3 regions of the Propionispora vibrioides genome follow, and region 1 is predicted to be linked to each of the others. Evidence: riboswitches for the same ligand, from Rfam matches in the RefSeq annotation. Region 1 holds a riboswitch; each other region holds the start of a gene.
What was found. Region 1 has a riboswitch for cyclic di-GMP ahead of BMW43_RS09760 (methyl-accepting chemotaxis protein). Riboswitches for the same ligand answer to the same signal wherever they lie in the genome.
Positions count from the first base shown of each region.

Region 2: it holds a riboswitch for cyclic di-GMP, as region 1 does, so the genes downstream of both, BMW43_RS15195 (hypothetical protein) here and BMW43_RS09760 (methyl-accepting chemotaxis protein) in region 1, are expected to answer to the same signal.
Region 3: it holds a riboswitch for cyclic di-GMP, as region 1 does, so the genes downstream of both, BMW43_RS16395 (V4R domain-containing protein) here and BMW43_RS09760 (methyl-accepting chemotaxis protein) in region 1, are expected to answer to the same signal.

Region 1 covers NZ_FODY01000010.1:18,329-24,718, forward strand. The annotation lists gene BMW43_RS09745 (heavy metal translocating P-type ATPase) at 1-792, shown strand, start outside; gene BMW43_RS09750 (multidrug effflux MFS transporter) at 887-2,110, shown strand; gene BMW43_RS09755 (HD-GYP domain-containing protein) at 2,190-3,248, opposite strand; partial or broken gene BMW43_RS21525 (anaerobic C4-dicarboxylate transporter family protein) at 3,397-3,569, shown strand; cyclic di-GMP riboswitch class I at 3,692-3,782, shown strand; gene BMW43_RS09760 (methyl-accepting chemotaxis protein) at 4,038-5,729, shown strand; gene BMW43_RS09765 (GrlR family regulatory protein) at 5,807-6,136, opposite strand; gene BMW43_RS21100 (hypothetical protein) at 6,356-6,390, opposite strand, start outside.
Region 2 covers NZ_FODY01000021.1:37,300-43,689, reverse strand. The annotation lists gene BMW43_RS15225 (tetratricopeptide repeat protein) at 1-8, shown strand, start outside; gene BMW43_RS15220 (type III PLP-dependent enzyme) at 72-1,238, opposite strand; gene BMW43_RS15215 (DUF4870 domain-containing protein) at 1,588-1,938, shown strand; gene thiE (thiamine phosphate synthase) at 2,075-2,701, opposite strand; gene thiD (bifunctional hydroxymethylpyrimidine kinase/phosphomethylpyrimidine kinase) at 2,698-3,498, opposite strand; gene BMW43_RS15200 (hypothetical protein) at 3,603-4,271, opposite strand; gene BMW43_RS15195 (hypothetical protein) at 4,570-4,785, opposite strand; cyclic di-GMP riboswitch class I at 4,859-4,943, opposite strand; gene BMW43_RS15190 (hypothetical protein) at 5,530-6,198, opposite strand; gene BMW43_RS15185 (ferredoxin-like domain-containing protein) at 6,237-6,390, opposite strand, start outside.
Region 3 covers NZ_FODY01000024.1:63,494-69,883, forward strand. The annotation lists gene BMW43_RS16385 (DNRLRE domain-containing protein) at 1-372, shown strand, start outside; gene BMW43_RS16390 (DUF429 domain-containing protein) at 431-1,198, shown strand; cyclic di-GMP riboswitch class I at 1,296-1,389, shown strand; gene BMW43_RS16395 (V4R domain-containing protein) at 1,513-2,031, shown strand; gene BMW43_RS16400 (PAS domain S-box protein) at 2,060-3,664, shown strand; gene BMW43_RS16405 (DUF1848 domain-containing protein) at 3,725-4,669, shown strand; gene purB (adenylosuccinate lyase) at 4,729-6,090, opposite strand.

The DNA.
Region 1 (6,390 bases):
GCCGCGGCTATTTTACAGAAGGCGGCGGGACTTTCCCTGCTGCCGGCGAAAGGTTTTACAGCGCTGGTTGGACGGGGCGCGCAAGCCGAACTGGCGGGAAATACCGTATATATCGGTAATCGACGGCTGATGGAAGAACTGGGGCTTTCCACGGCGGTTTGCGAGCCGGCCGTCACTACCTGGCAGCAACAGGGGAAAACGGTCATGTTTGTCGGTAACCGGCAGGAATTGTTCGGTGTCATCGCCGTGGCCGACACGGTCCGGGACAATGCCGGCGAAGCGATCGCGGCACTGCGCCGAACCGGCATGAAGCACACGGCTATGCTTACCGGCGATCAGACCGCCGTGGCCGCCTGGATCGCCGGCAGTTTGCAGCTTGATTCCTATTATAGTGAGCTGCTGCCGGAAGATAAGGTGGCGATTGTTAAAAAACTGGCGGCAGACTATGGCCGGGTTGTCATGGTGGGAGACGGGGTGAATGACGCTCCGGCCCTGGCGGCGGCCAATATCGGGATTGCCATGGGCGTGGCCGGCTCGGATACTGCTTTGGAAACGGCCGATGTAGCCCTGATGGCCGACGATCTGGGTAAGTTATCTTATGTAATGCGTCTGAGCCGCAAGACGGTAGCCATTATCAAGCAGAATATCGGCTTTTCCGTACTGATAAAAGCGCTGTTCATCTGGCTGACACTGGCCGGTCATGGCAATCTGTGGATGGCTGTGTTTGCCGATACGGGTTCCTCCATCCTGGTTACGCTAAACGGCATGCGCCTTATGCGCAAGCTGGCTTAAGACGGTTTGTTGTGTTGAACAGTTGCATAAAAACGGCATTTGCCATAAAATAGAGGATATATTTTTTAATTGCACCAAATAGTGAGGAGACCTTATGAACGATTCACAGAATATAGCGGCCGAAAGGACAGCCGAAACAAAGCGGGCTGTCCTCTGGATTGCCTGCCTGCTGGGCTGGCTGTCCGCCTTCGGGCCGTTATCCATTGATATGTATCTGCCGGCTATGCCTCATTTGGCCAATGACCTGCAGGCCAGCACTTCCCTGGCCCAGCTTAGTTTGACCGCCTGTCTGCTGGGGATTGCGCTGGGACAGATCTTCATCGGACCCCTTAGCGACACCTACGGACGGCGGGGGCCCTTATTGGTTGGGTTAGCCATTTACGCTGCCGCCTCGTTTTTATGTGTCATGGCGCCAACGATGGAACTGTTTGTTGCCATGCGGTTTGTTCAGGGGCTGGCCGGCTCCGCCGGGGTGGTTATTTCCCGGGCAACGGTCAGGGATCTTTACTCCGGACCGGCGATGACCCGCTTTTTTGCCCTGCTGATGTTGATTAACGGCTTTGCTCCCATTTTTGCACCGGTCTTGGGTGGTCAGATTCTGGCGTTTACTTCCTGGCGGGGAATTTTTATTGTCCTTGCCGGTATTGGCCTTGCTATGCTGGCCGGCGTTTTTTTCGGGTTACGTGAGACGCTGCCGCTTAAGCGGCGTTCCCGGGGTGGTATTGCCAATAGTTTGCGGACATACCGCAGCTTGCTGAGCAACCGGACCTTTATGGGTTATGCACTGGCGCAGGGCTTTGTCTCGGCGGCGATGTTTGCCTATATTTCCGGTTCTCCCTTTGTATTGCAGGATATTTATGGTGTTTCGCCGCAAATGTTCAGCGTTTATTTTGGCATAAACGGCTTAGGCATTATCCTGGCCGGGCAGATAACCGGCCGTCTGGCCGGGCGCATCAGCGAGACCAGGCTGCTGATTGCCGGTCTGGGGATTTCCTTTGTGGGAGGAGCGGCGCTGCTCCTGATGATTTTGCTGCAAGGCTCGTTATATATGATTCTGGTTCCATTATTTTTGGTCATTGCCAGTGTGGGGATTGTCGGCACCAGTTGTTTTGCCTTGGCCATGCAGGATCAGGCCAAGGCAGCCGGCAGTGCCTCGGCCTTGATCGGGTTGTTTTCTTTCGTGTTCGGCGGAATTATGGCGCCCTTGGTTGGTATCGCCGGCAGCCGGACGGCTGTGCCGATGGGTGTGATCATTGCTCTGGCGGAGACGGCCGCTGTATTAAGTTATGTCTGGCTGGTAAAGCATAAACAAGATTGATCACGGACAAAGAAATACAGGCAAAAGGCGCGCCGGGCGGTTAACGCGGCGCGCCTTTTGCCTGTAGCGGCAGTATCTATTATCTTATGATATGGCTGATGCGTATATCACCGCCATCATTTAAATCCAGCACGGTGCCGTCCTCCAACTGGACTATCGAGCGGGAGGGCCAACGCTTGTTTGTGCAGACGACGCGCCCCTTGCTGCCGTTGGTCAGCATGACCGGGTCGCCGGTCAGAAAATTGGTCATGTGACTGATGAAGGTGAGACAGGCTTTGGGGTCCAGGCGGTATACCTCGTGCTGCAGCTTCTCAATACTACAGTAAGGGCTCAGCATGCCCGGATCGCGATTGATAGTCAGTGCTTCATCGTAGAGATCGGCAATGGCGATGATTTTAGCGTAGGGATGAATGTCGGTACCTGACAATCCCTGCGGATAACCGCTGCCATCCTCCCTTTCATGGTGATCGGTCACACCCAGGCGGACGCTTTCGGCAATACCGGGAACCTTGCTAAGCAGTTCATAACCTAACGTAACATGCTGCTTATAGGCTTCATAATGGTCGGTCGAGAGTTTATGGGGCCTGTTGACCAGCTTGGGCGGCAGAAGGGATTTGCCGACATCATGCAGCAGGCCGGCCAGTGAAATGGCATGGATGCTTTCCGGCGGGTACTTGAGCCACAGTGCAATCAGGCCGGCAATGACACTGACATTGACGCTATGGCGAAACGTATAGTCATCGCAGGGTGGTAAATTATATAATTGATCAATGACATTGCCGGCGGTGGTCAGGTTTTGAGCCAGATCATCGGCTGTTTTCCGAAAGGTGGCGAGAGGGAGCATACGGGTTTGGCGGATTGTATCAAAGGCCTGCTCTACCACATCGACCGATTGGTTGTAGGTGTTTAAAAATTTTTGGAGAGCCGGATCGGCAATGACCTGTTCCGTGACTTCGCTCCAGATAGATACGTTTTGGATGTTCCAGGTTTCCAGCTTTTTTATAATAGGTTGTGTAACTACTGTGCCCTGATTAATCAGAACATTACCGTACTCCGAATAGACATCCTTGGCCAGTTCGGTGCCGGACACTAAAAAGGCTACCGGTTGCTCGACAATTTTTCTTGCTGTTTCTGTCATATGCTTGCACCTCAACCTCATTTTCCTTAGTGGCATTGGTAAAAATTTTCGCTGTGCTGGAAATAAACCCTTCTTTTTTGCAAAAATTTCTGCTATGGTGCAACCGGCGAATAGCGGAATAAAAAACAGACCAAGTCAGTTGACCGGTGGCTATTTCGTGCTGCCTACCTATCCGGGGGATTTGGCCTGTATCGGATTTGACTGTCCGGTACGACGAAAATCGACAAGTTCATTATTAATCACAGTTTTGTTCTGCCTGGTATTATCGGTATGATAACAGGCTGTATTGCGGGCTATATACTGGTAAGCATATTATTTTAAGTGCGGGAAAAAGGTCTGTTGTCAGGCCTTTTTTGTATACCGTGATAAATGATTTCTAGTTGACAAATTATTACTTTTACTGGATACTAAAAGAGTGTCAATTGTGCAAATCAGTTAAAAAAGTGAATATTGGGCAAACCTGCCGAAAGGCAGGGACGCAAAGCTACGGGTCTAACGACAATGAATTTTGCCTATGATCGCCATGCCGCCAAATAACCGAAGGGTTAGTTGTTTTGTAGGACAGGGCTATACCTGTCTTTTTTGCATGGTCAAAAGAACATAACCTGTCTGATCGTTAGACCGGTAAGTAGTTGCCAGACTTCTGCGGCGTTGCGGAACAAGGCATGAGTCCTTGGTGCGTCTGGCGGGAATGATGGGAAGGAGGCGGTTAAGACTGAGCGACAAGGTGATGGTTCCCAGTTTTTGGTGTAGAGGAAGTAAAAACGGGTAGAGGAGATTCAGTGAACAGTGAAATTAACGATAGGTAAAAAGATTTTTGGGGCTTTTCTGGTTATTATTAGCGGCATGGTTCTCTTAAGCGGATATACTTACTATAAAATTGGCCAGATTAATGAAGAGTACCAGTCTACTACAACGATAAACATTGAAAAACTGATCTTGGCGGAGGAACTGTCCAATAATATTGTGGAAGAAGCCGCGACAGTCCGTAAATTCAATCTTACCGGCGATCCGGCGGCACGGGAAGAGTTTGCTGCTATCCAGAAGGAATCAAACGGCAGAATTGACCGGATGGAGCATATCTTTGTAACGGAAAGTGCGAAGAAAAGCATAGCCGAGATTAAGGCGGCCAAGGCGGAATACGAACAATTGGCCACACAGGCCATGCAGGCCGGTCTGGCCAATGACCAGCAAGCTTTGAAAACCATCATCCAACAGGGGGCTGTTCCCTATGCAAAGGTAACCAAGCAAACGGATGAACTGGTTGATATGATCAAGGAGTATGTTAAAGCAGAACAGGCTAAAATCGGCGACAAAGCAACAACCAATCAGCGGGTTCTTTTTATTATTAACGGCCTGATTATTGTGCTGGCTGTTGCCATCAGTATTAAGCTTAATAGCTCCATCTCCACGGCGGTCGGCCAATTGGTCCGGGCAGTTACGGAGATTGCCGGCGGGAAAATTACCCGGGACAGTATTCGCGTACAGTCAAATGATGAAATTGCTGATTTGGCTGCCGCGATAAATACGATGAAAACCAATATGCGGACGATGATTCAGCAGGTTATGGATTCAGCCGAGCTATTGGCCGCTTCTTCGGCGCAGTTAAAGGATAATTCCGGCCAAATGGCGCAAGCCGGCAGCCAGGTGGCAGACTCGATCAATGCTATTGCCTCCGGGGCCGAACAGCAGTTGGCTTCCGTCGATGCGACGGCGGCGGTGATTACTCAGATGTCGGCGGGAATTCAACAGGCTGCGGCCAATGCGGCGGAAATCAATGAACGGTCGGGCGAAGCGGCGGAAACGGCAATCGTTGGCAGTGAATCGGTAAAAGGCGCTATCCTGCACATGAATAAAATAGAAGAAAATGTTGCCCATTCGGCTGAGGTAGTCACGCAATTGGGCATGCGGTCAAAAGAAATTGGACAAATTATCGACACGATTTCGCAAATTGCCAGCCAGACCAATCTGTTGGCGCTGAATGCGGCGATTGAAGCGGCACGGGCCGGGGAACAGGGCAGGGGGTTTGCCGTAGTAGCTGAGGAAGTGCGCAAGCTGGCCGAACAATCACAGGATGCGGCCAAGCAGATTGCCGGGTTGATCGGTATGATTCAGACCGATACCGACAGGGCTGTTGCCGTCATGAACGAAGGACCGGAACTGGTCAGTCAGGGGGCGGATGTTGTGCAGATGGCCGGACTGGCTTTTCAGGACATCAACGATCTGGTACAAACCATTCATGAACAGATGCAGCAAGTGTCGGACACGTTGCAGCAAATTTCTACAGGCAGCCAGCAAATTGTTTTATCGGTAGAACGTATTGATCAGCATAGTAAACTGGCGGTAGGCAAGACGCAGGCTGCTTCGGCGGCTACAGAAGAACAGTCGGCCTCGTCGCAGGAGATTGCGGCAGCCAGTGAGGAATTGTCCAGCACAGCAGAGGAGCTAAAGCGTATTGTCGACCGGTTTCAATTAAGTTAAATAGCGGCGGTTCTGCAAGCTATCGGCCAAGGATAAGGAAAACCCCAGGCGAGTTGGTTCTCGCCTGGGGTTTTATGCTATTCTAGATCTAAGATCTTTGTTAACTCCATCGTTATTTTAAGCAAGGGGTTTTCCACCATATAGCCGGATAAAGTCATTTGATCTTCTTTCCTGTGGCCGGTTAGTGACAGGGTGTAGGAATGAATGGCACCGAAGAAGGAAGGGCCTGTACCATGCTTGTTGACACAGACAGAACCGGTGATGGCATCATTTTCGAAAGAAAGTTTGCCAACGTGATAAAATGAAGCATCGCCGCCAATAAGCTGATCGCCATCAAGTACGGCGGTACCGGCGCCAAAGGACAGGTTTTTGGTGCGAAATTGAAAGGACCAAATACTCTTCGACATATGATTACCCCCTCTTAATCGTTATATCATATACTTTTGCCATATAGTTACAAAATCCTGCCAAATAGGACGGCATTTTTCGATAATTGATCATAAAAATAACGCGGCAGGTTTGCCGCGTTGGTAGGGCATGTCTTTCAGTATGTCGACTGACGAGACGGATGATGAAATTTTGTCCGTCCAGCAATTTCTGCTTTCAGGGCTGGTGGAGCATTAGTTCTATTCTGCCGGGGTATCGTCGGTGTCCGGCAGTT
Region 2 (6,390 bases), on a different contig from region 1:
AACCATAAAAAGACGCGACGGCTTCTCCCTCAGGAGAGACCGTCGCGTCTTTATTGTAAGCCGGCTGCCGGTTAGACGGCCGCCGCCAGTTGTTCGGAAGCATCAAACAAGTGCTGCACTTCTTCCCAGACAATGATCGGCGTCTTGGCAAAACCGTTGAATACGGTAGCCGAAGCCGAAGTATAGGAACCACAGTTGGGCACCAGGATAAGATCGTCCAGTTCCAGCCGCTGCGTCAGCTTGTCCCGGAACATGATATCCAGGGAATCACAGCTCGGACCGGCAAAGGTGGCCGGAATGAGTTCACCCTTTTTAAAGGTTTCCAGTTCAAACTCCCAGTGATCGAAAATCACAGCCGAAAAAGTTCCATACAGGCCGTCATCCAGGAAATACCATTGCTGATGGTTACGTTCCTGGGTGCCAATGACCCGGGTGATAAGATTCATTGCTGTGCCGCAGATAAAACGGCCCGGTTCAGCCCAAATTTCGGTGTGGGGGAAATATTTTTGGACCCCCGTGTTGATTTCGGTAAGAATGCCGGGAATATCAATTGTTTCGTTAAGGGCCGGGATGGGGAACCCGCCGCCGATGTCCAGGACCCGCAGGTTAAAGCCCTCGGCTGCCGCCTGATCAAATAAGCGGCGGCAAATTCTAAGCGCATCGTAATACGCTTCGGAGCTGACCGACTGGCTGCCAACATGGAAGCATAGCCCGGCCACATCCAGTCCCTGCTCCCGGGCCAGCCGCAACAAACGCAGGGCATCATCGGGATGGGCACCAAACTTTTTATTCAAATCGACCAACGCCTTGGGGTTGTCCACCCGTATCCGGAGCAGTACCGCACCGCCGGGCACAGCCTTGGCCATCTTGCCAATTTCACTTTCACTGTCAAAGGTAAATTTATTTATACCGGTACATCTGGCCGTAGCCAGCCCGCCTGCCGTCTTAACAGGATTCGCATAAACCATGCGATGCGGTTCAATACCCATGGCGGTCAGCGCCTGCATCTCGCCATCTGAAGCCACATCGAAGCAGGATCCTAGCTCTGCCAGTGTCCGGACAATAGTCTCATTAGGATTTGATTTAACTGCATAATACAGATGTACTCCCGGCAGATATTCTGCCAGCATATTGTAATTTCGCTTAATCTGCTCTGACGACAGAATTAAGAGCGGCGTCCCATAACTCTCCGCCAGCCTTTCCACTGCCGTCTGGGACAATTTGAATGTTTTTTCCATTATCCTCTCCTACCTTTCGTATTGTACGACGCGCTAAAACGCAACGATATGATTTTATCATAATCAGGTGAAAGTGCAATAATAAATTAAGTAAAAATAAAAATAATTATTTATGCAGCATACTCACTAAATATGCAGGTCTTGTCGCCGCGCCGCCGCTGGGTTCTCACGGCATTGCCGTTTTTTGTACAGACCACTATACAACCGGCGGCTAATTTGCCATACTATATAGTAAACAGCTCCGCCCGGGGTATGTTTTCAAACGATCCGAAACGTTCCCTGACGGCACTTTTTGTGCCATACTTCGTTAATTCTTGGGGAATAGGAACTAATTAGGAGGTGTTTTCCGATGAACGATATTACCGGCGAACAAAAACTGCTGGCTGTATTATCCCATCTGGCCTACCTGCTTGGCGGCCTGGGTTTTATCGTCGCTCCCCTGGTGATCTTTCTGCTTAAACGGGAGGACCGCTTTGTTTACGAGCATGCCAAACAAGCCCTGGTGGCTCATCTGGTTATTTTGGTATTTTCGGCAATTACCGGCTTATTATGCACTTTGCTGATTGGTTTTCTACTGGTGCCCGTCCTGGCCATCTTCTGGCTGTTACTGCTTGTCACCTCGATCATCGCCGCCGTCCGGGCGGTTGACGGACAGTTGTATGAATATCCCTTAATCCAGCGCTTTGTCAACAAACTGTAGCCATAAAGGAGGCTGTCGCAAAAATGCTTTTATTTACAACAGCCTGCATGTAGGAAAAATAGCTTGTCGTTCTTTTGACATTGCCCCAACAGAACTAAAAAGGCTGTTACGCTTTAGCGCAACAGCCTTTTTGTTATTATGCCGTTATGATCAACTGGCGCAGGTGCTGCGCTGCCGCCCGGACATCGTCCTGGGCCAATATGGCTGAAACAACTGAGACGCCGGCAATGCCGGTACCCATGACTTCCGTCACATTGGCCGTTCCAATCCCGCCGATCGCCACAACCGGAATGGTTACATTTTGCCGGATGGCGGTCAGTTCTGACAGACTCACCGCCCGGGCATCCGTTTTGGTGCCTGTCGGGTACATGGCCCCAATCCCCAGATAATCGGCACCACCTGCTTCGGCCAGTTGCGCCTCGGCCAGTGTAGTCGCCGACACACCAATCAGCTTGTCCCGGCCCAGCAGCCTTCTGGCCACAGGCAGCGGCAGGTCCTGCTGACCAATGTGCAGTCCGTCGGCATCAACGGCCAGGGCAATATCCAGCCGGTCATTAATAATGAGCGGCACGTCGTAACGGCCGCAGATTTCCTTGACCTTAAGCGCAATCTGGTAAAATTCGGCCGACGAGGCTTCCTTTTCCCTAAGCTGCAGCAGCGTTACCCCACCGGCCAGGGCTTCTTCCAAACTCCGATAAAAGTCCTTCCCGCCGACCAGCCGGCGGTCAGTCACCAGATACAAAGAATAGTCAATGGCGTTCATTCCAGCCCCGCCTTCCGGTATAACTCGTAAAAATGATGGGTCGGCCCTACCCCTTTGCCAATAGCCAGCGAATGTTCAATGGCTATAGTAATATACGCCTTGGCCCGTTTCACCGCTTCGGTCACCGTGCAGCCCTTGCCCAGATTGGCGGCAATCGCTGAAGATAATGTACAACCGGTGCCGTGGGTATTCTTGGTGGCAATCCGTTTGGCCGCCAAATATTCGAAGTGACTGCCGTCGTACAGGATATCGGTGGCGTCATCCGGCAGATGACCGCCCTTCACCAGGACGCAGGCCGCCCCCAGCCGGTGTATCCGCCGGGCGGCTTCCTCCATATCCGTCAGATTATGAATAGTCATCCCGGCAATCACTTCCGCCTCGGGAATGTTGGGTGTAACCAGTGCCGCCAGGGGCAGCAGTTCCTGCACCAGGGCTGCTTCGGCTTCCGGCTGCAGCAAATGATAGCCGCTTTTGGATACCATGACCGGGTCGACCACCACGTTGACCGCCTGGTACTGACGCAGCTTGGCGGCAATGGTATGGATGGTGACAGGCCGGGAAACCATGCCTATTTTAACGGCATCCACCTCAATATCTTCGAAAATCGCTTCAATCTGCTTGGCGATGATTTCCGGCTCAATGTCCTGCACCGCCAGTACGCCCTGCGTATTTTGCGCTGTTACGGCAGTGATGACACTCATGCCGAACACGCCCTGCGCGGAAAAGGCTTTTAAGTCGGCCTGGATGCCGGCGCCGCCGCTGCTATCCGAGCCGGCAATGGTTAATACTTTTTTCATACCAGGTTGTCCTCCCGTCTTAGGGTGTGTTTGTAAACGATCCGAAACGACCCCTGACAGCGCTTTTTGTGCCATAAATCATTCCGTTCATTTAAAAGCACATCCTATAACCAAACATTTTTAATCATTGTTTTTATCTGCTCCGGCAACGCAAGGTTAGTGCTGATATCGGAAAAGCCGTCCTGCGGCGTAAGCGAATACACGGTAAGATAATCCACCGGCCGGTAACCGAACAGTTCCAAATTGCCAAGCCGGGAATTGTATAGCGCCTGACGAAAATCAATGGTGACAGTATTCCCATGAATATTGACATCTAACCCGTAAGAGGGATCCAGGTGTCCCACAACCTTGCTCACCATCGCCAGACTGACCCGGGAAAAAATCCATGACACGAAAGGCTTGTCCGGCAGCTTTTTATCGGTTACCTTCAGTGTTAGCAACGACTGATCCTGATTATGTACTAATTGCTCCACCGTGCAGACCAGCACGACCCGCCCTTCCTTGGCCGTCTTCGCTTCAATTCTAAGCTGGTGGTTTTTTAGCGAGGTAACCTTCATTTCCGTAACCGGTCCGCCGGGCTCCAGCATTGAGGCCAGCGCCTGATTGATCACATCATCCGGTACGTGGACCTGTCCGCTGACCAGGTCGGAAAAAGTTTGTGCATCCCATACTTCCTTTATTGTAGCAACTGTCTGCGTCATGTCCGGCACCGCGCTGGCCGCCGACGGCAGCGAGAAACCGCTGCTGAACGCATCCTGTATTATCGCAGGCATATCCAAGCTATCCATCTCCTTTGATTTTCCCGGGGAACCGCTGATTCAGCCCCCACCACAGCCGGACCGGAAAAGTCCGGCACAAACAGACAGGCTAAGTATCCGTTTGCTTCAGGTATGTTTTCAAACTAACAGCATGGCCCATGTTAATGGACCACTAGTAATAGTTCCCTGTTTGCTGCCGTTTTCCTGCTACACTAAGACTCAGCCTGCCCACTGGCAAAGCTGCCCTGGCCACTGATTTCTGCAGCAGTTCATGAGAATCGCCTGAACCGTCCCCTTGTCCAAATCCGGGCGATCATGCCCGCAGGATAGAGCCCATACCATCCCGCAGGACTCTTGCCCAATGGCTTACCAGCCCGGTCTCCTCTTCCTCCGGCCAGTTTCCCTGTCCCGCCACAACTAAGCCGCAGCGCTTGCAACGGGTGAACGATCTCTTCTCCTGGGCCCCCGCCGGCGTTATGTCAACCTCTTCATACTGCTTGCTGCCACAAGAACATTTTCCTACAGCCAATGTTTCCATCTCCTTATCATATGGGGAACAAGCTTCCCTCGCGGCTGGTAAAAAAACAAAAAAAGCCGGTGCGTTATGCAACCTGGCTATCATAGATTTACATCCTTAGACCCATGGCTTTGCGTCCCTTCCTTTAAAAAGGTTTGCTAAAGAATGCTTATAAGGTTATCTATATGATCACTTCATAACTGCTTACTTCGGACACCGCCTGAACAATCACCAGAAAAAGTAAGCAATCCGACTCCTACTGCCGGTGATTCGACAAAAAGATTTCTCTTTTGCCAATTATCTACGCTTTCTATGTTTTATTATACTCGTTTTATCCGTATCTTGGAAGGAATCATCGGAATTATTTTGTGCACGCCCAACAGACTGCATAATAATCATAAAAAAACAGCCTGGTGGCTGTTTTCCTGTTTCAGCGATTCTTTTTTAGTCCCTTGTAACCCTGATTCTGCACTATTCTTGCGGTAGATTTTCCACAATACTGCGTTGTCGTCAGTCAGCATACTCCCCTAGTGTAGTGGCCCATTCACATTTCGCTAAATTACTTGTCTACATTTCCATCTGTGTCGTTGTCGTCAATCGGCGTAGGAACCGCGCTATGCCTCACTCCTCCGCCTTGCAGATGAAAATGTATCCTGCGTCCTTTAGTTGAAATATGAACGTGTCACTCCCCTAGTCTTGGAAAAATTCCGTGCCAGCCAATTTAGTCTCAGGGGTTACAAGACACCAGGTCGCCCATCAAACCCGTTTAATCTCGTAGCGGTTAACGGCGCCGCCCTGAGCGGTATCGGCAGTCTGGCTGTATTCCATGGCTGGGTTCATGGCCCGGACAAAGTTTTGGGTCCATTCCTGATATAACTTTTTCATGGGTTTTGCGCTGATGCCGACCCGTTTCCAGTTAGGCTCCTGCAGACAGGTGCCGCTCTCCCAGATAACCTGATCAGCGCTGCTCGCAACCATGACATCGGCCTGATCGCAGGGCATGCCGTTCAGCAGGTAATCATTCAGCGCCTGATAGATGCCGTCGGCCCGGTCGGTTTCATATTTATTTTGTTCGGCGGCATGACGGCCGCAGCTCTCGCCATGTTCGGCAAAAGCCCGGAGAATCACCGTCTCGGCGTCACCGCCGCAAACCTCAAGCAACTCCTTGATTAAGGCGGCTTCTCTCGATTCGGCCAGATTGATCTGCCGCTGTAGCCAGCCATGAATATTGCCGTGCTCAATCAAATCACCCAGATCGGCATCAGGCAGCGGCTGCCCGTAAGTCTGCCACACCTGGTCCCGCAGTTCTTCTGCCGTATCACCGCAGCTTTCCTGGGCTTTGGCAAAGACCAGTTCCTCCCGGTTGATAACCAAGCGGATCTTATTGTATAGCCAATAGTGAATATGTCCTAAAAATGCACTCATCTGTATTCCTCCTGCTGTAATAAATGTAGTAAAAAAGACTATATGACCTTGTTCAGTGCCGCCAGAATTTCATCCACCTTGATCCCATGGATTTCCGCCGCCTTCTGGACCGCTTCCCCCGTCGAGGACGGACAGCCCAGGCAGCCCATGCCAAATGAGCGGAAGACAGGCACCGTTTGCGGATACACCCGG
Region 3 (6,390 bases), on a different contig from region 1:
AGGTTTGCCATTTATCCGCTGCTGCAGGAATTTTGTTCGCTAACAACCTATTTGCATAGTTGTCCCTTTGAGGTATGCCCAACGCTAAGACGAACCTTTAATGTGTCTGCAAGTGATATCGTCGTTGAAACAGATATTACCGAGTTGTTTGGTAGATGGCTTAACAATACGCTGGTGAACAGGGGAATCGCGATTATTGAGGAAAAATTTAACTTTCAAGTGACCGGACGTACTTCTTTCGGTTCAGCGTACTGTAAAGATAAAACATTGATACCCTATATAAGAGTTGTGTATAAAGAAAAAGAAGGATCGCCTTATTTTCCCATACCTAATATCGGCTATTGTGCCACCGTTATTCCTTGCCAATCATAAGCGGTCATGTATATCATTGTATTAACAATGATATTTTTTTATGGAAGGAAATACAGAAATGGAAGCAAGAACGGGCGGTACTGGCTGGGTGGGCATTGACAGTTGCAAACGAGTGGGAAAATATCGGGGCTGGGCAGTGTTTTGGCACGACTTGTCCGGCCGGTATGGTTTTGCAGATTATCCGGACATTACCAAGCTGATGACAGAGCATAATGATGCCGGCTGCCTGCTTATCGACATCCCGATTGGATTGCCGGAAAATAGTCAGCAGAATGTGGCTAGACCGGATCAGAAATTAAGGAGCAGGCTGCCGGGAAAAGCGTCCAGTGTGTTTAATACTCCCTGCCGTCAGGCCGTTTACGCCCAGGACAAGCAGACCGCCAAGGCTTGCAACCTGCAGGTGCTGCAAAAAAGTCTGTCCGAGCAGTCACTGGGATTTACGCCGAAAATTCGCGAGGTGGATCAATTCTTGCTGGAACAGCCGCAATACATTGGCCGTCTGCGGGAATCGCATCCGGAGTACGGTTTTGCTATATTAAACGGTAATAAACCGCTGGTGAGCAAGAAAACCCTCCCGGAGGGACTTAAAGAGAGAACACAGTTGCTTTCAGAGTATTTTATACAAGCCGAACAGGCTATGGCTGAAATCCAAAACCGTTATCCCAAACAATTGCTGGATGATTTTATGGATGCCATGGTATTGTCGGTTATTGGCCGGCTTGGTATGCAGTATGGTTTTTCTACTATTCCTCAACAGCCGGTAGGAGATAGTCGAGGAATTCCGATGGAGATTGTATACAGTGAGCCGCGCCTGAAGGAGAGCTAGATTGTAACAGGAAAATATGTTTTTTTGTCAAGGACAGAAGGAAAAGTGACAGCCAGTCTAGAAATGTAAAATTTATGTAGAATTTGTAAAAAAACGAAGAATTTTTTGGCAAACTTGTCGAAAGACAAGGACGCAAAGCTATGGATCTAACTATACCAAATGACGGTATAAATGATTGCCAAGCCGCAACTAGGTTTTGGCGATTTTTTTTTAATAATGGAGATTATTTGAGGCGTTAAGTGTTGAATTTAGCTTCCAAGTGCAGCTAATCTGAGTGTGCTTGCATGGAGTCAAACAAAAAGAGGAGTCTGGTTATGGAGCGAAAATATGAATTTCAATGGGAATTACTTGGTGATCTTGCTGCCGGCAGGCCTAACCTGGGGCCGATGGTTAGCACTGATGTATACAGGCTTATGCAGTTTTGTTTTCGCGATGTGCTTGAAAAACATTACGGAACGGAAATGGTCGATACTTTGTTCTATGAGTCAGGGTTGCTGGCGGGAAAACAATTCTATCAAAACGTTATTAGGGATGTAAAAGATTTCAATAGTTTTGTTCAGGCAATACAAACAGCTCTGGCAGATAAAAAAATCGGAATTCTACGGGTTGAATCGGCCGACCATGAAAACGGAAAATATGTAATGAGTATTTCCGAGGACTTGGATTGTTCCGGCTTGCCGGAATTGGATTATGAAGTATGCGTGTATGATGAAGGTTTTATAGCCGGGCTTCTGGAAGGGTTTACCGGCAAGCAGTATAGTGTTAAGGAGATTGACTGCTGGTGTACAGGCGATAGGACTTGCCGGTTCACTGCTGAAATATCCGTGAAGTGAATCTTTGGTTTTAGAGAGGGATATCCACGTGCGTAAAGAAATGGAAGAAGAAATCAATGAAATAGTGAGAGAGTTATATCAGGTGATAAAGGGAAAAGATGTGACAAACGGTGATTCTGCCTGCGCGGAAAAACATCCGGAGTTTGCCAAGCTGAAAAACGAGCTTCTCTTGCTTAGATCTTTTACTGATACACTTGCTAAAGGCGATTTGTCTTCTACAATAAACTTACGCGGATATTGGCCGGGTGCGTTAAAGGCCCTGCAGTCCAATCTGCGCCATTTGACTTGGCAAACAGGGATGGTTGCTTCCGGTGATTATAGCCAACGGGTTGATTTTATGGGAGACTTTTCCATTGCGTTTAATAGCATGGTACTTGGTTTAAAAGATGCGGCAGAAAATGAGCGAGGCTATATTGCTGAGCTTGAAAAACAGCAGGAAATCATTCGGGAAAGTGAACGAAAATATAAATTTATCGCTGAAAATACGGGGGACGTGATCTGGCTGTTGGATACCGACGGCATTATCCGATATATAAGCCCCTCGGTTGAGAAATTATTAGGGTTTGCAGCAGTTGAACTAGAGGGGAAAAATTCGCAGCAAACGACACTTACCTTTTTGTGGAGTGCTTTTCAGAAGACTACGACTGACAACATTCAATGGCACAGCAGTAAAGTACCGGTCATTGTGGAAGAGGAACAACTGCGAAAAGACCGGAAAGTGATCTGGCTTGAATCTTCCATAAGCATTGCCCGGGATCAGGCGGGGACCCATATTGGCTATATTGGTGTTACCCGTAATATTAGTGAAAGAAAAAGAAATGAGAGTCTGCTTTATCAGGCGTATGAAAGAAAAAAGAGAAGTGAGTTTTTTAATAAACTGGCTGTCCGGAATGATATAAATGATCTGGCGTTGCAGGAGTATAGTGGAAAAAACAAGCTTCATATCCCAAAAGATTTTTCTTTATTGTTTTTTGACGTAGATACTGTACCGGGAGTGTCTGATACAGCCGATAATCATTACCATAAGCAGCAGCTCGTGGATTTCCTGATTGATATATTAAATAAGAAGAATAATACGATTGCCTGGGAGACAGACATTGGTATTGTGGTCCTTAGCGATTTTGCTTCATGTCCCAACCATAAAGAACGGGAAACCGAACTGGCGGAAAGTTATGTAGCTTATATAGGTGCCTATGTCCGTAATATTCATGTTACAGTGGGAATTGGAAACTATGCAGAGGGTTGGTCAGGTTTGGCTAACCGGTTAAACAATGCGAAGACTTCGGTACGGATTGGTAAACAGGTTTGGCCGGAAAGATATATTTATCATTATGAAAATTGCGGGATTTATCAGGTGCTTGCTCCTTTTGCCGTTACTGACGGAGCAGTTGATTATGTGCATCAAATGATCGGCCCACTGCTGCCGCACCCTAACTTATTGGAGACACTGGAAAAGATTTTATCAGGTCTAAGCTTCAAGGAGATTGGTACGCAGCTATATTTGCATCATAAGACTATTCAACTCAGAAAGCAGCGGATTGAGCAAATTCTAAATATATCGCTTGATTGTTATGAGACGCGGACAGCGTTGGCTACAGCTCTCCAGTTGTTGAAGATTTTAAAACTTGGCTGAATCTTGGCAGTGATTGTATAAGATATAACGAAAGCGCCAGCGGGGAAGTGGGAGATAACAATGATTATCAGTGCCAGCCGACGGACAGACATACCGGCTTTTTACTCGGATTGGTTTGTCAATCGTTTGCGGGAAGGTTTTGTTTATGTGCGGAATCCGATGAATTATCGCCAGATATCCCACATTTCACTGAAGCCGGAAGTGGTTGACTGTATTGTTTTCTGGACCAAGAATGCTTTGCCGCTGCTTACGAAATTGCCTGTTATTGATGCTATGGGGTTTGTATATTATTTTCAGTTCACGATTACGCCTTATGATGCAAAACTGGAACGACATGTACCTGACAAATATCAAATTATCGAAGGTTTTAAACGTTTAAGTGATACCATTGGCAAAGAACGAGTAGTCTGGCGCTATGATCCGGTGATTGTCACGAAATTTTTTTCTGTAAGCAAGCATCTGGAATGTTTTTCCGCTTTGTGCCAGTCTTTGCGAAACTATACGGAGCGTTGCGTTTTTAGTTATGTTGATGTGTATGGCAAGCATAAGGGCAGACAGGAAGGGGCAGCGATTGTTGAACTGGAGGACGAAGCGAGGCAGACGATTGCGCGAGGGTTTGCCGATATTGCCAGAGAGAACCGGCTTATTTTGCAGGTTTGTGTGGAGGACCTGGATCGGCAGCGATACAATATAAGCGAGGCCGCTTGTATCGACCGGGAAATTATTGAGACAGTAACCGGGTATAAATTGAAGCCAAAGAAGGACAACAATCAAAGAAGCGGTTGCCGTTGCCTTGAAAGCGTGGATATTGGCGCGTATAATAGCTGCCGGCACGGTTGTAACTATTGCTATGCAGTGGACGATGATTATGGAGCCTGTAAAAATTCAGTTTACCATCAAATCCATTCTCCGTTGCTGCTGGGGCAAGTAGAGGCCGGGGACCGTATCATTCCAAGGAAGTTGACTGTTTTACGGGATAAGCAGGAAGCGTTGTTTGAACTATAGAAAAAGGCACGGACTCTGTTCAAAGTAGAAGAGAGTCCGTGCCTTTTTGGATTATTGTGTTATGACTTACGATGCTTAACGAGGCTGGCAGCTATGCCGATGTAGGAGCAAGGTGTTAGGGCCAATAGACGGGCTTTGGCCTCTGCCGGCAGGTCAATGCTGGTGATGAATTCTTTAATTTCCGCTTCACCAATAGTTTTGCCGCGAGTTATTTCCTTTAATTTATCATAGGGGTTTGTATGGCCGTGCTTACGCATAACCGTTTGTACCGCTTCGGAGATTACTTCCCAGGCATTAGCGAGATGGGTGTTAATTGCATCGGCATTAACCGAAGTTTTGGCGAAACCCTTGGCGGCATACACCAAGGCCAAATGAGAATAACCGATAGCTGCTCCTATATTTCGTTGTGCCGAGGAGTCGCTTAGATCTCTTTGTAAACGGGAAATTGGTAATTTATTGGCAAGGTGATCTAATAACGCATTACTTAAGCCCAAATTGGCTTCTGAATTTTCAAAATCAATAGGATTGACTTTGTGCGGCATGGTGGAAGAACCAACCTCGCCTTTGACGGTTTTTTGTTTGAAATACCCGAGTGAAATGTAAAGCCACATATCGCGGTTAAAGTCGAGAACGATGTTATTAAAGCGGTTAATCGCATGAAAACATTCGGCGACATAATCATGGGATTCGATTTGCGTGGTCAGTGGATTGTAAATTAATCCTAGACCTTCGACGAAGGTTCTGGATACAGTTTCCCAGTCTACTTCCGGGTAAGCAATCGCATGTGCATTAAAGTTGCCAACGGCGCCATTGAATTTCCCCAGATATTCCAGCGCGCGGATTTGCTTTAACTGGCGGTTCCAGCGATAAATAAATACAGCCAGTTCTTTACCTAACGTGGTAGGCGAGGCCGGTTGCCCATGGGTATGGGCGAGCATAGCCACATCCTTTAACTCCTCCGCCTTCTCTGCTACGGCGGCGACCAATTTTTCGGCTGCCGGCAGCCAGACATCCTGGATACCATGTTTTAACATTAAAGCGTAGGACAAGTTGTTGATATCTTCCGATGTACAGGAAAAATGAATGAACTCGACTACATCGGACAGTGAGCTTTCCGACAGAGTTTCCCGTATGAAATATTCAACCGCCTTTACATCATGATTGGTCGTTCTTTCAATTTCCTTGATTCGTCCGGCAGCGTTCTCATCAAAATCAGTGACGATATTGCGCAAGAAATGCACTTCGCCGGCAGTTAGCGGGCGGACTTCCGGAAATTCAGGCTGGGCCGCCATCGCAATGAGCCATTCAATTTCTACATGGGTCCGGTATTTCAGTAATGCCCACTCCGAGAAAAAATCACCTAATGGTTTTGTAATGGCTCCATAACGTCCGTCAAGCGGACTTAACGATTTAATAGTCATCAATATCCCTCTCTACTATATAATAATATACATAAAAATATCGTGCGTTAAAGTCATGCACATTATGCTTTTTGATTTTGCCAATACTATTTTACCATTATTGTTAAGTTGTGGCTATGGGGGAAAGTACTTCTGTTGATTTTTGTCGATCAAATAAAGGGGATGAATGGAAGGGCTTAAGAAATACAAGGTGAAATTTTCCTGGCTTTTAATTTACATGTCTTTTAGTAAGTAGTATAATCCTATTGTTAACCTACTTGGTTTATTTTGGTTAACAATAGGATTATATTGCTATGGAGC